2 regions of the Pedobacter cryoconitis genome follow, and region 2 is predicted to be linked to the other one. Evidence: riboswitches for the same ligand, from Rfam matches in the RefSeq annotation. Region 2 holds a riboswitch; the other holds the start of a gene.
The links. A riboswitch is a leader RNA that binds a small molecule or an ion and turns the genes downstream of it on or off. The one in region 2 is predicted to bind thiamine pyrophosphate.
Positions count from the first base shown of each region.

Region 1 (7,841 bases), 950 kb from region 2:
AATCGAAGGATTAATAGGAATAACTGCTACTGGTATCTTTGCCTATTATAAAAGCAGACAGGCAGCAGTTAAAACTATATAAGGCAATGCGCGTATCATAACGATACGCGCATTATGTTTTAATACTCGCCCGCTTAAATACTCAATCCTCCGAAAGTACTGAACAGGATAATTGAAAGTACAATCAATGTGATCAATACATAGAGTTTATCTCTCTCCATTCCAAAAGCAACCAGTGAAAATACAATCCTTAAAATCGGGGTCGCAATCAGAATGACTACACCGAGCTGGATGATTTCTTTTGCACTGCCTTGCCCTAATCCTTTAATGATACCTGGTAAGCTGGTATAGCCTTCGCCTTCCCCATGGAATGTGCCGTAGTCAGGAAGGCCGGAGCCTTGCTGGAATAAGTACCAGATTCCTCCGATAATGGCAACAAGGCCTGAAATTAATACACCATATCTTAAAACCTGACCGATTAGCTGTTGCATATCGTAGTCGGTTACTCTTTTAGTTTCTTTACTGTTATTCATGTTTCCTAGAATTTGTGATTAAAACCATTGTAAATCATGTTAAGGGCGATAGCTGTGATCGCAAAACTGAAGATGACCTTCAACCATTTGACATCGATCTTCATCAATAACTTTGAGCCTGTAAAAGCTCCCGCAAGTACACCGATAATTACTGGAAAAGCAATTCCAGGATCGATATAACCTCTTTGTAAATAAACCACAGCACTCGCAGCAGCAGTTACTCCGACCATGAAATTACTGGTCGTAGTACTTACCCGGAAAGGGACACGCATGGCACTGTCCATTGCCAATACTTTTAAGGCACCGGAACCTATTCCTAATAAGCCTGAAAGTATTCCCGCCAAGGTCATGATCGAGAATCCCCCGCCTATATTCTTTAGTTTATAGTCTATTATACCATCTTTTGTAGGATAGCTGCTGTTTAATTTCAGCAAATAGGAAAGTTGACTACCTTCCGCTAATGCACCTTCATGTTTCTTTCTCATTGTCATTGCTGCTGAAAAGATCAAGGTGGCACCAAACAGAATGGCTACAATGTTAACAGGCGTATAGATCGCCAGAATAGCCCCCAAAACAGCACCTGCCGTTGTTGCTATCTCCAGGAACATTCCGAGACGGATATTGGTAATGCCTTCTTTCACATAAGCACTTGCAGAGCCAGAAGAGGTAGCGATTGATGCGATCAGCGCAGCACCAATTGCATAACGGATGTCAACGTGAAAAAATAAGGTCAGCAAGGGTATAATTACCACGCCGCCGCCAAGACCGGTTAGTGAACCAGCAAGTCCTGCAAGATAAGCCCCTAATAACAGGATCAGGGTAAAGGTTAAAATTGTCATGAGTTGTATAATTAATAATAGTTTTTAGTAATTGTTATCTAATAAAGTTTTAATGAGTTGTTCTGCCGCTGCCTGATCTCTGTTGACAATGGCCAGCGAAAGTTCCTCATGCCAGGCATGGCTTCTGGCAAAATAAGCCATATTTTGTTCTTTACGCTTGGTAAAGAAATCCAGGATTACTGCAGTGAAGTTTTGATAGAGATCGATTAATACTTTGTTTTTTGAAGCTTTTGCAATGCTGACGTGAAAAGCTATATCTGCATCAGTACATTTTTGTTGCTGATCAGTATCGATAGCTTTTTTCCGCTGGGAAAGATGATTTTGCATGGCAGTCAAATCTTCTTCAGTTCTGTTCAGACAAGCAAGTTTTACGATTTCTTTTTCAAGTAAAGAGCGGACAGTATTTATTTCTTCGAAGTCTGCCCGGCGCAGACGCTGTGCAAGAGATTCCTCTTTTATTTTTGAAGCGACAAAAGTACCTGAGCCTTGCTGTACTTTAAGTATGCCAGAGATAGCAAGGGTTTTAATTGCTTCCCTGATGGTAGAACGGCCAACTTCATAACGCTCCATCAGTTCAGGTTCTGATGGGATTTTTGTGCCTTTTTTGAGTTTTCCAGAGGCAATATCGCTTTTGAGTGCAACGATTACTTTGTCTGATAAATTGATTCTTTTCATGATTAAAACATCTGATGTTTCAAAGGTATATAATCGGATCATACGTCTGATGTTTGTAATGTAAAAGTGACAAGAGAAACTGTCTTTTTTGAAGTTGATCTTTTAATAAATTTCTTTTCTTCTTAAAAATGTTATAGGTTTACAAAAAACTTTAGGGGTGCCTTGTGCTGAGATATACCCTTTGAACCTGATGCAGTTAGTACTGCCGAAGGGAAAAGTAAGGCCACAACTATGTTGTTGGTTTTCCATTCCTTATACAGGTCATTCCTATCGTTATTAAAAATGAAAAGAATGGAAATTACTGTAAATCATCAAACTTATTCTATTGCCGGACCATGCTCATTAGTACAGCTGTTAACTGCTGTTTTGCAGATTTCTGGAAGCGGTATTGCGGTGGCTGTTAATCAGTCAGTCATGTCTAAATCTGATTGGTCTGTATACCATCTTCAACCCGGAGACCAGGTCATGCTAATCAAGGCAACTCAAGGAGGATAATTCATTAATTTCTGTTTGCAACCTCACAAAATCACATAACGATGAAAGTAGAAAAAATTCCAGATGGCCAGGTCATCAGCAGGACGCCATTCCCGGCTTCCCGTAAAGTTTTTGTAAAAGGTGAACTTCATGCTATTGAAGTAGCCATGCGTGAAATCAGCCTTAGCGAAACCAAAATACATAATGGTTTTGGCCTGACAGAGACAAACCCATGTGTAACAGTTTATGATACCAGCGGGCCTTATACAGATCCGAATGCACATATTGATGTTAAAGCAGGGTTGCCACGGATCAGAGAAAGTTGGGTTACCGATAGAGGTGACGTTGAAAAGCTGGATCAGATTACCTCTGCTTATGGTGCACAGCGATTGGCAGACCCATCACTTGACCAGTTACGTTTCGCTTTTCAGCATCAACCCTATCGTGCAAAAGCAGGACAGAATGTATCTCAGATGCATTATGCCAGGAAAGGGATCATCACTCCGGAAATGGAATATATCGCGATCAGAGAAAACCAGAGGATAGAACTGTGGAATAATGAAAAAGGAGAGCAGGCAGAGGCGATGAGTCAGCAGCATGCAGGAAATAGCTTTGGTGCCAATACACCTAAGGGCTTCATTACACCAGAATTTGTACGCCAGGAAGTCGCTTGCGGGAGAGCTGTTATCCCCTCAAATATCAACCACCCTGAATCTGAACCAATGATTATTGGCCGGAATTTCCTGGTTAAAATCAACGCAAATATTGGTAACTCAGCAGTAACTTCCAGTATTGAAGAAGAAGTTGAAAAGGCCGTATGGGCATGTCGCTGGGGTGCTGACACCATTATGGATTTATCAACAGGTAAAAATATACATGAAACAAGGGAGTGGATTATTCGTAATTCACCAGTTCCAATCGGGACAGTTCCAATTTACCAGGCACTCGAAAAAGTGAACGGTAAAGCTGAGGATCTGACCTGGGAGCTATTCCGGGATACATTAATTGAGCAGGCCGAGCAAGGGGTTGATTATTTTACCATCCATGCCGGAGTATTGCTAAGATATATTCCATTGACTGCAAAAAGGATTACCGGTATAGTTTCCAGAGGTGGATCAATCATGGCAAAATGGTGTTTGGCGCATCATCAGGAGAGCTTCTTGTACACACATTTTGAAGAAATCTGTGAGATCATGAAAGCCTATGATGTTGCCTTTTCGTTAGGTGATGGTTTAAGACCAGGCTGCCTGGCAGATGCGAATGATGCGGCACAGTTTGCTGAGCTGGAAACATTAGGTGAGCTGACTAAAATTGCCTGGAAGCATGATATACAGACTATTATTGAAGGGCCGGGCCATGTACCGATGCATATGATTAAAGAAAATATGGAAAAGCAACTGGAACATTGCGGTGAAGCTCCATTTTATACTTTAGGCCCACTCACAACTGACATTGCACCTGGATATGATCATATCACTTCTGCAATTGGCGCAGCGATGATTGGCTGGTACGGAACGGCAATGTTGTGTTATGTGACGCCAAAAGAACACCTGGGCTTACCCAATAAAAAAGATGTAAAAGACGGGGTAATCACTTATAAAATTGCTGCGCATGCGGCAGATTTAGCAAAAGGACATCCCGGAGCTCAATACCGTGATAACGCATTGAGTAAAGCCAGGTTTGAATTCCGATGGGAAGATCAGTTTAATCTTTCACTTGATCCGGATACTGCAAAGGAGTTTCATGACGAGACACTTCCTGCCGATGGTGCTAAAATCGCCCACTTCTGTTCCATGTGCGGACCGAATTTCTGTTCTATGAAAATCACCCAGGACGTAAGGGAATATGCAGCTAAACAAGGTTTGGACGAAGCTGCGGCGCTTGCAAAAGGGATGGAAGATAAATCGCGTGAATTCACCGAAAAAGGAAGTGAAATATACCTGTAAATGGAACTTATAGCCGTAACACGTCCGGATTATTTCCAGGGAGAAGGCAAATTGATCAATGCCTTGTTTGAGGCAGGACTTCAATTATTGCATCTCAGGAAACCGGAAAATGATGAGACCAGATTTATGAGGCTGATGCTGGAGATTAACCCGGATTATTACCGGGCAATTTCAATTCATCAGCATCATGAATTGGCAAACATGTTTTCAATCCGCAGGCTTCATTATCCTGAAAAACTATGGAAGCTTACCAGTCAGCAAAAAAAAACAGCGCTTTTTGCAGCTGGTTTTCACTTAAGCCGGTCTGTTCATCAATGGGGACCACCAGCGGATACTGCCTTTTTGGATTATGTGTTTTTTGGGCCAGTATTTAATAGTATTTCAAAAGTTGGATATCAAAGTATAGTAGAGCGTAATTTCTATTTGTCTGCTGTTCCACAGGGATTAAAGGTTTTTGGGATTGGAGGGGTGAATGCAGACCTGTTCCAGGAATTGCAACGAATGAATTTTGATGGTGCTGCTGTTCTTGGTGCACTTTGGAATCACCCGTCTGGCGCATTAAAAGAATTTGAAAAGATGCTCAAATCATTAGAAGAAAAAAGAGATGTTAATTGATCAGTTACATTATATATCACAGCCCCCGGAAAATGGGACACACCTTACTGCTATTGAAAAAGTACTGCAGGCAGGTGGTCAATGGATACAGCTCCGGGTTAAAGAGCAATCTGAAGATGTAGTACTCGAACTCGCCATTCAGGCCAGTCGTTTATGTGAAAAGTACGGCGCAAAATTAATTGTTAATGACTATCCGGAACTGGCTTTAAAATCAGGTGCGTATGGCGTGCATTTGGGTTTGAATGATATGCCTGTAGCGCAGGCAAGGGGTATTTTGGGAAAGGATAAGTGTATTGGTGGTACAGCAAACACTTTTGCAGATATATGCAGAAGAGTAGAGGAAGGTGCGGATTATATTGGTTTGGGCCCTTTTCGTTTTACCACAACCAAGCAAAACTTAAGTCCGGTGCTTGGACTTGAAGGATATCAGCAACTCATGCAACAGGTTTTAGCTGCTGGAATTAAATTACCCATTATAGCCATTGGTGGAATAAAAACCCAGGATATCAATAGTATTCTCCAAACGGGGATTTATGGTATTGCTGTTTCTGGTTTACTCACACAGCATACTGATCCGTCAGAAAATATCAGCTTGATCTATCAGGAATTAAACCTTAATTCAAAACAAACGATATGTTAACTATTGCAGATAAAGTATTTAACTCCCGTTTATTTACAGGGACGGGCAAGTTCAGTTCGGCAGAAATTATGGAGCAAGCATTGCTTGTTTCTGGTTCAGAACTGGTTACTGTAGCCTTAAAAAGAGTTGACCTGAAAGATCAGGAAGACGATATATTAAGCCATTTAAATTATCCGCAGTTTAACCTGCTGCCTAATACTTCGGGTGTGAGAAATGCGAAGGAAGCTGTTTTTGCAGCTCAGATGGCCAGGGAAGCTTTAGAAACCAACTGGATTAAGCTGGAGATTCATCCTGATCCTAAATATTTAATGCCTGATCCGATTGAGACCTTAAAGGCAACAGAAGAACTAGCGAAATTAGGCTTTATTGTCTTACCCTATATTCATGCTGACCCGGTATTATGCAAGCATTTAGAAGATGCTGGAACTGCCGCAGTGATGCCTTTAGGTTCGCCAATCGGAAGTAATAAAGGTTTGAAAACTATTGATTTTCTGGAAATTATTATTAGTCAAAGTAATGTTCCTGTAATTGTAGATGCTGGAATTGGTGCTCCTTCTGATGCCGCAAAGGCTATGGAAATTGGTGCAGACGCAGTTCTGGTAAATACGGCAATCGCTGTTTCCAGAGATCCAGTGAAAATGGCTGAAGCATTTAAGATTGCGGTCATTGCCGGAAGGATGGCATTTGAAGCAAAATTAGGGTCTATCAATTCATCTGCTGTGTCAAGCAGCCCACTAACCTCATTTTTGGATGACTGATAATTTTACTGCACTTTTTAATACTTATAGCTGGGAACAGATTAAACAGAGTATATATGAAAAGACATCGTACGATGTAGAACGTGCTTTGGGGAATAGCAATCGGACTTTAGAAGATTTTAAAGCATTAATTTCTCCTGCTGCTGCTCCTTATCTGGAACAAATGGCACAGTTGAGCAGATTGGCTACTTTGAAGCGTTTTGGTAAAGTAATGCAGTTATATGTACCGCTTTATCTTTCTAATGAGTGTAATAATATTTGTACTTATTGTGGGTTTAGCCTGGATAATAAGGTGAGGCGTAAAACACTGTCTCCCATGGAGATTATGCAGGAAGTTGCTGTGTTAAAAGAAATGGGGTATGAACATGTATTACTGGTGACTGGTGAGGCTAATCAGACGGTTCATACTGAATATTTTAAAAGGGTACTGGAACTTTTGCGTCCACATTTTGCACTGATTTCAATGGAAGTACAGCCGCTGGATACGGAGGATTATGAGGTCTTGATTCCTTTGGGGTTAAATACAGTGCTGGTTTACCAGGAGACTTATCACCGGGAAGATTATAAAAAGCATCATCCAAAGGGAAAGAAATCGAATTTTGAATATAGATTGGAAACGCCAGACCGGTTAGGAAAAGCTGGGGTGCATAAGATGGGACTGGGGGTGTTGATCGGATTGGAAGATTGGCGTACGGATTCGTTTTTTACAGCGTTGCATCTGGAATATTTGGAGAAAAAGTATTGGAAGACTAAATATAGTTTATCGTTTCCACGGTTAAGGCCATTTAGTGGAGGGTTAGCGCCTAAAGTTGAAATGTCAGACAGGGAGTTGGTACAGCTGATTTGCGCATACAGGTTGTTGAATGAAGAGGTTGAGCTTTCTATTTCTACAAGGGAGTCTGTTGTTTTTAGGGATCATGTGATTGGCTTGGGGATTACTTCTATGAGCGCGGGTTCTAAAACTAATCCTGGTGGGTATGCGGTGGAACCGGAATCGCTGGAACAGTTTGAGATTTGTGATGAAAGGACGCCGGAAGAGATTAAGGAAATGTTGAAAGAAAAGGGGTATGAGGCGGTGTGGAAGGATTGGGATAGGCTTCTCCAATAAAAAAACACCTATACTATGTTCGGGCGACATTGCCGTCGCCGAAAAGGCTCGGAACGAATGCCCTTCACATTAGTATAGGTGTTTTTTTTCTATGTCCAAGCGGGGGAAGTGGTTGGGAAGAGGAAAGAAAGAAAGAAAGAAAGAAAGAAAGAAAGAAAGAAAGAAAGAAAGAAAGAAAGAAAGAAAGAAACCTTGAGGCGAAAAAATAAATAACCCAATTTTCTGATCATGTTTCATCAAATGTTTTTCTAGC
Region 1 covers NZ_CP014504.1:3,767,444-3,775,284, reverse strand. The annotation lists gene AY601_RS15580 (MFS transporter) at 1-82, shown strand, start outside; gene AY601_RS15575 (DUF1634 domain-containing protein) at 135-533, opposite strand; gene AY601_RS15570 (sulfite exporter TauE/SafE family protein) at 539-1,372, opposite strand; gene AY601_RS15565 (FadR/GntR family transcriptional regulator) at 1,397-2,047, opposite strand; TPP riboswitch at 2,191-2,278, shown strand; gene thiS (sulfur carrier protein ThiS) at 2,339-2,542, shown strand; gene thiC (phosphomethylpyrimidine synthase ThiC) at 2,584-4,467, shown strand; gene AY601_RS15550 (thiamine phosphate synthase) at 4,468-5,082, shown strand; gene AY601_RS15545 (thiamine phosphate synthase) at 5,072-5,722, shown strand; gene AY601_RS15540 (thiazole synthase) at 5,716-6,480, shown strand; gene thiH (2-iminoacetate synthase ThiH) at 6,473-7,588, shown strand.
Region 1: it holds a riboswitch for thiamine pyrophosphate, as region 2 does, so the genes downstream of both, thiS (sulfur carrier protein ThiS) here and AY601_RS19775 (TonB-dependent receptor) in region 2, are expected to answer to the same signal.

Region 2 (7,841 bases):
ACCAGTACCGGGTAACCTACTTCATTAGCTACCACGATAGCCTCTTCCGCATTTTCCGCAACACCATATTTAGGGTAAGGGATTTCCAGTTCTTTTAATAAGTCTGAGAAACGGCCGCGATCTTCAGCAACATCCATATCATTGTAAGATGTTCCGATAATCTTAATACCATTCTCATGAAGTTTTTCTGCCATTTTCAAAGCAGTCTGACCACCTAATTGTACAATTACACCCACCGGATTTTCCAGTTCGATGATTTCACGTACATGTTCCCAGAATACCGGCTCAAAGTATAACTTATCAGCCATATTGAAATCTGTAGAAACCGTTTCAGGATTACAGTTGATCATGATCGATTCAAATCCGCTTTCTTTTGCTGCCAGCAAACCATGCACACAAGAGTAATCAAATTCAATCCCCTGACCAATACGGTTCGGGCCTGATCCTAATACAATGATTTTCTTTTTATCTGTAGGGATAGATTCATTCTCTTCCTCAAAAGTTGAGTAGTAGTATGGAGTTTGTGCAGAGAATTCAGCAGCACAAGTATCTACCATTTTATAAACTCTTCTGATTCCCAATGATTTTCTACGGTCATAAACCTCATCCTCAGTTACATTACCTAACAGGTAAGCAATCTGGATATCAGAGAATCCTTTTTGTTTCAGGGTGAAGAAGAATTCCTTCGGTATATTATTTAATGAATAACGTTTTAATTCTGTTTCCAGCTGTACCAGTTCCTGGATCTGAGCTAAGAACCATTTATCAATTCTGGTTACTTTACGGATAGACTCCAATGGAACGCCCATGCTCATTGCATCCTTGATCAGGAATAAGCGGTTCCAGCTTGGGTGTTCCAAACCGTGCATAATCTCTTCGATACTTCTGTTATGTTTTCCATCGGCACCTAAACCAGCGCGTCCGATTTCTAAACTCTGACAGGCTTTCTGAAGGGCTTCGATAAAGCTACGGCCAATAGCCATTACTTCACCAACAGATTTCATCTGCAAGCCCAGCTCCATGTTTGCACCTTTAAACTTATCAAAGTTCCAACGCGGTATTTTAACGATTACATAATCTAAAGTCGGCTCAAAGTAAGCTGAAGTAGTTTTAGTAATCTGATTTTCAATTTCATCCAGGTTGTAACCAATCGCCAGCTTAGAAGCAATTTTAGCAATCGGATAACCAGTTGCTTTACTTGCCAGTGCTGATGAACGGGAAACCCTTGGGTTAATCTCGATGGCAATGATATCGTCGTTATCAGGGTTAACTGAGAACTGTACGTTACATCCACCCGCGAAAGTACCAATCGCACGCATCATTTTGATTGCCTGGTTACGCATCTCCTGATAACAGGTATCAGATAAAGTCATTGCTGGTGCAACTGTAATAGAATCACCAGTATGAATACCCATCGGATCAAAGTTTTCGATCGAGCAAATGATAATCACATTATCATTGGTGTCTCTTAATAACTCCAGCTCATATTCTTTCCAGCCTAAGACTGCTTTTTCTACTAATACTTCGTGTGTTGGAGAAGCCTCAAGACCACGTTTCAACGCAGCATCAAATTCTTCTTTTTTATGGACAAAACCGCCACCTGATCCACCTAAAGTATAAGAAGGACGGATAACCAGCGGATAGCCGATTTCCTGTGCTGCTTCTTTACCTTCAAGGAAAGAGTTTGCAATTTTTGAGGGTGCAACACCCACACCTATATCCACCATTAACTGGCGGAAAGCTTCTCTGTTTTCTGTTTTTTCAATTGCAGCAACATCAACGCCAATTACTCTAACGCCATGTTTTTCCCAAACACCACGTTCTTCAGCTTCCTTACAAAGGTTTAAGGCAGTTTGCCCTCCCATTGTTGGCAATACAGCGTCAATTTTCCGCTCTATTAAAATCTGCTCAATAGAGTCTACCGTTAAAGGTCTGAGGTAAACATGGTCTGCAATGATCTTATCAGTCATAATAGTTGCAGGATTGGAGTTTATAATAGAAACTTCAATTCCTTCTTCTTTTAAGGATAAGGCAGCTTGGGATCCGGAGTAATCAAACTCACAGGCTTGGCCAATAATAATAGGTCCGGAACCGATAATCAATACTGAACGTATGGAGGTGTCTTTAGGCATAAGGCTTTAAAAAAGTCTAAAGTGTTTTGTTAAAAAATGTTCGTCTTGTAAGACTGATAGCTGGGCGAGATTTTACGTGCTATTGCTGAAGAATCCCGACTGTTCTGTCGGGATGCAAAGGTACATTATTAGACGGTAATAATTCAGTTTTTTTTCAAAAGAAACCTAAAATAATCAGAACAGAAAAATGGGACGACAGATTGTTAGTGTATGTTTATTTTTAATCAGCGTACTTTGAACAAAGTTAGTGCGTTAATGGAAAAGATATAACGCAATCATACAAGCTAAAAAACAAAACTATATTAATGAAAAAAATACTATTTGCAGTCTTTGCTACGGTTATTCTGCTAAGCGGATGCGGAACTGTTCAATCCATTATTAAATCCAGTTTCCCATATACTGCCACCCAGGTTATTCCCAAATCTTCAAAAGTGGACAGCACAGCTTCTGTGACCAGTGCTGCTGGTAGTTTTGATGAAGTCATCGGTAATCAGAGTGGAAATGATTATGTCAGGGATATCAGGATTGCATCTGCAAGGATTATTGCTTCCGATCCGAATGATAAAAGCATGGGTATGTTTAAATCCATTAAAATTTTTATTTCCAACGGAAGCAGTGGCGAAGTCATGGTTGCTTCAAGAAATGATGTATCAGAACATATCGGATCTTCTTTGGTACTGGACATTGACAATTCACGTTTTGTTGATCAGTATATCAAAGGCAGCAGCCTAAAGGTAAGATTGGAATATGTATTGAGAGAAAAGCTAACCACAGATGTGAGTGTCAGAACTTCTTTAAGCTTCAGCTCTTCACCTGCCAGTAAAAATTGATCATAACCTCAGTATCAGGTATTCTTCAAGAATTTTGTTTGGTTTAAAAATCCCGTCTGAGATGTTCATCTCTGCTGGATTTTTTTACATTTGACGCATGGTAGCTCTAGTTGATGTAGTCAGAGAAAGTATTGTTCATTTTTTTAAGATAACCAGCTTGCTGGAATGGTGTGGCGTAATCACAGGAACACTTTGTGTCTGGCTGGCTGCAAAGAATAATATTCTGAACTGGCCCCTTGCTATTGTCAGTGTACTGATCTATATTTTCATCTTTTTTGAAAGTAAACTTTACTCGGATATGGGCTTACAAGTCTATTTCCTGGTAACTAATGCCTACGGTTGGTATTTCTGGAGTAAAAACAGGAATAATCCTGAAACTTCCAGGCCCGTCAGTATTATTACCGACAAAGAAATGGCTTTGTCGGCTGTTGCCATTATTTTACTAACTATTCTTCCCGGTACTTTACTGCATTACTTTACCAAGGCATCTTATCCATTTTTAGATAGTTTTTGTACTGCATGCAGCCTGGTCGCTCAAATCTTCCTCGCCAGAAAAGTATTACAGAACTGGCTGATCTGGATTTTTGTTGATATCATTTACGTGGGTGTTTATATTTCAAAAGATCTTTATGCAACTGCAATTATGTACGCTTTATATGTTTATATCGCCTGGGTAGGTTACCAGGGATGGAAAAAATCAAGATTGGAAACAGAAATTACAACGAAAAGTCATGACTAAAAAAATAGCTATTGTTGGACCTGAAAGTACAGGGAAGTCCACACTGACAAAATTATTGGCTAAACATTACAACACGCTTTGGGTTCCTGAATTTGCAAGGTATTACTGCGCAGCATTAACAGCTCCTTGTACCATGCAGGATGAAATTAATATGTTTCATGGACAGCAGGCGCTAGAAGAATCAATTCTGGCTATTGCAGAACAGGAACTGATTTTCTGTGACACCACATTTTTAACAGTAAAAATATGGAGCGATGAAATGCTGGGTGAAACTCCTCAACTGGTATTGGATGCTTTGCCATTGAGAACTTATGATCATTACTTACTGCTGAATATTGACTTACCATGGCAGGAAGATCCACAACGCAATTTCCCACATATGCGGGAACATTTTATGGCGATATGGCACAAAGAATTGAAAAACCTGGGTGCTGACTATGTTTTGATCAGCGGTATTGAAGATAGATTACAAAATGCGCTCAAAGCAATAGATAAATTTTTGGAGACAAAATAAGAATACGAAATGAACGAAACAGAATTTTTAGATTATTGTAAAAGTCAATTGACCGGACCAATTAAAGATGAGGATATTATTACCATGTTAACCGCCTGGGGAAGTATCAAATATGCACAGGGATATACGAATGCACAAAACGAGAAAGAAGATATAGAATGACGGTACAGACGTTGTTAAATTGCTATATCTAAAATATTTTATACATTTGCCGATATCAAAGGGGTGCCTTGTTTTGTAAAAAACACAAAGACAGGCTGAGATCATACCCATTATTTGAGCGCTGAATTGATTTCATGCGATTCAAATATGCACCTGATCCGGGTAATGCCGGCGGAGGGATTGGAGTTATGGAGTTTAATTATGTTGCATTAGCCCTATGTGCAACAGGTTTTACTAAAAAACAGTAGCAAATTGAAAACATTATTGATCGCAGTTATAGCTGTGTTCCTTTTACCTGTAGTTGCCAGCGCGCAATTCACAATTTCGGGATCTGTTTCCGAAAACACCAAACATACCAGCTTACCGGGAGCAAGTATCAGTCTAAAAAACACCAGTATTGGCGTTAGTAGTGATACGAATGGAGCCTATCAGCTTAAAAACGTTAAGGCTGGTAAATATGTACTTACCGTAAGTTTTGTTGGTTATGAAACACAGCACAAAACTATTGAAGTGAAAGGAGATCAGCAGATCTATTTTAACCTGGAGCCTTCAGCATACCTGGCAGATGAAGTTATTGTCATGGCGACAAGGGCTACTGAGAAATCAGGTACGACTTATAAAAATGTCAGTAAAACTGATATTGAAGCCAATAATTTTGGACAAGATTTACCTTTCATTATTAACAACACACCGGGAGTAGTCGTAACTTCTGATGCTGGAACCGGAGTAGGTTACACAGGTATAAGGATCAGGGGAAGCGATGCGACAAGGGTCAATGTCACTGTCAACGGAATTCCTTTAAATGATTCTGAAAGTCAGGGTTCATTCTGGGTAAACATGCCAGACTTTGCCTCTTCGGTTGAGAGTATCCAGATTCAGCGTGGTGTAGGAACTTCTACAAATGGCGCCGGTGCGTTTGGCGGGAGCCTGAATATACAAACTTCTGCCCCAGGCTTAGAACCTTATGCGGAGGTTAACAGTACCTATGGTTCTTTTAATACTTTAAAAAATACCGTGAAAATCGGAACAGGACTCATTGATAATAAATTCAGTTTTGATGGCCGCTTGTCCAGAATACAATCTGATGGTTATGTAGACCGCGGTGCATCTTTATTAAAATCTTATTTCTTATCCGGCGCTTATCATGGAAAAACTGATCTGTTAAGGATTAATGTATTTTCTGGTTCAGAGAAAACTTACCAGTCCTGGAATGGTGTTCCGGAAGCAAAATTAAGAGGGGATGTACAGGGAATTAATGACTATATCGAAAGAAATGGCATAACAGGTGCTGATGCAACGAATTTATTAACAGCAGATAACAGAAAATATAACTCTTTCTTATACAAAGATCAGAATGATAACTACTGGCAGGATCATTACCAGGTCTTGTATGCGAAACAATTTAATGATAAATTCTCTTTTAATGGCGCATTGCATTATACTTATGGAAGAGGGTATTATGAAGAATTTAAAGCTGGACAAAAATTTGCCGACTATGGTTTAGAGAATCCAATGATTAACGGCGCACCTGTATTGACAACCGATCTTGTTCGCAGACGCTGGTTAAACAATAATTTTTATGGCGCCACTTATAGTTTCAATTATAAAGCATCTTCTCAGCTGAATTTCACAGTAGGTGGTGCTTATAATCAATACCGTGGCAAGCATTATGGTCAGATCAACTGGTCACAAATCTCTTCGAACCTGAATAACTCTGCTCATTATTATGATGGAGACGGGAATAAAAATGATTTCAATATTTATGCGAAGGTTGCTTACAGCCCCGTTGAAAAACTGAACTTATTCGCCGACCTGCAATACAGAAGATTGAATTATGATATTACAGGGAATGACAATGATCTGTTGCCTTTAAATATTCATGACAAGCTTAATTTCTTCAATCCAAAGCTTGGCGCCTCTTACTTTATAAATCCAAAAAGTAACCTCTATGCTTCTTTCAGTATTGCCAACAAAGAGGGTAACCGCGATGATTATGTGAATGCGAATGCAGGCACTGTTCCACATCCTGAAAGATTGTATAATGTAGAAGCTGGATACCGGATTAAAGATGCGCAATACAGTGCGGGCGTCAACGTATATGGCATGTTCTATAAAGATCAGCTGGTGGTAACCGGAAAGCTAAGTGATGTGGGTGCTTCTATTCGTCAGAATGTGCCTAATAGTTCCAGAATTGGAGTTGAATTTGACGGATCCTATACTTTAAGCCGCCATTTTCTGATTAACGCCAATGCAGCATTGAGCAGAAATAAAATTAAAGACTTCTCTGAGTTCATTTATAACTATGATACGAAAAAAGAGGATACTTACAATTACACCAATACCAACATTTCTTTTTCACCAGATGCAGTAGTATTCGGAGAGTTGGTTTATAAACCATTTACCAGTTTCGCCATCGCTTTACAAAGCAAATATGTGAGCACACAGTATATGGATAATACAAAGAATGAAGGCAGAAAACTAAATGGATATTGGGTAAATAATGTCCGCTTAGGTTACGATTTCAGCTTTAAAGGAGTGAAAAACATGAATGTTGGTTTACTGGTTAATAACATCTTCGATAAAAAATATGAGAGTAACGGCTATACTTATGGATCTTACAGTGGTGGTAACCGCGTAACAGAGAATTTCTACTTTCCACAAGCGGGCACCAACTTATTATTATCCCTGAATGTTAAGTTTTAAGATTTAACTTTAGAAAATTTTAATCCGGAAATCTTTAAATAATAATATACATGAAAAAATTCATCGAAAAGCTTCAGTTTATCACACATGATATTGATGCCTTAACGCATATTGAACAGGCACAAATTGCTTGTGAAGCAGGCGCAAAGTGGGTTCAATACCGTTGTTTGACTAAGGATGACGAAGCTCTTTTAAAGGATATTCATGCCATTGCAGAAATTTGCGATGACTGGGGCGCAACACTGATTGTAACCAATCACATTCATTTGAACAGAAAAGCGGATATCCAGGGTTTTCATATCGAAGACATGGATGCCGATTTCAGTGCATTGCGTGAGCAGTTAGGAGAAGATATTACTATTGGCGGTTCTTCCAATACCTTAGAAGGATTACTCAGATTAGCCAGAGAAGGTGCTGATTATGCAGGATGTGGTCCGTTCAGCCATACGGATACGAAGCCGAATAATGCGCCATGGTTAGGCCTGGAAGGTTATGCAAAAATCGCCTCAGCTTTAAAAGAAAAAGAAATTGATCTTCCGGTATTAGCTGTCGGCGGTGTAAAATTAACTGATGTAGAAGCTTTACTGGAAACAGGCATCTTTGGAATTGCAGCTTCTTCTGCCATCAACCAGGCAGAAAACATGAAGCATGCCTATCAGGATTTCTATGATCTTGTAAAATAATTTATTAATGTCAAATATGGCTTTGTCATATTTGACATTACATTTCAAAAAGACTTGCTTATAATATACATTTGTTTC
Region 2 covers NZ_CP014504.1:4,715,852-4,723,692, forward strand. The annotation lists gene carB (carbamoyl-phosphate synthase large subunit) at 1-2,132, opposite strand, end outside; gene AY601_RS19760 (hypothetical protein) at 2,438-2,962, shown strand; gene pnuC (nicotinamide riboside transporter PnuC) at 3,060-3,701, shown strand; gene AY601_RS19770 (AAA family ATPase) at 3,694-4,215, shown strand; gene AY601_RS25785 (hypothetical protein) at 4,225-4,377, shown strand; TPP riboswitch at 4,427-4,574, shown strand; gene AY601_RS19775 (TonB-dependent receptor) at 4,630-7,080, shown strand; gene AY601_RS19780 (thiamine phosphate synthase) at 7,131-7,763, shown strand.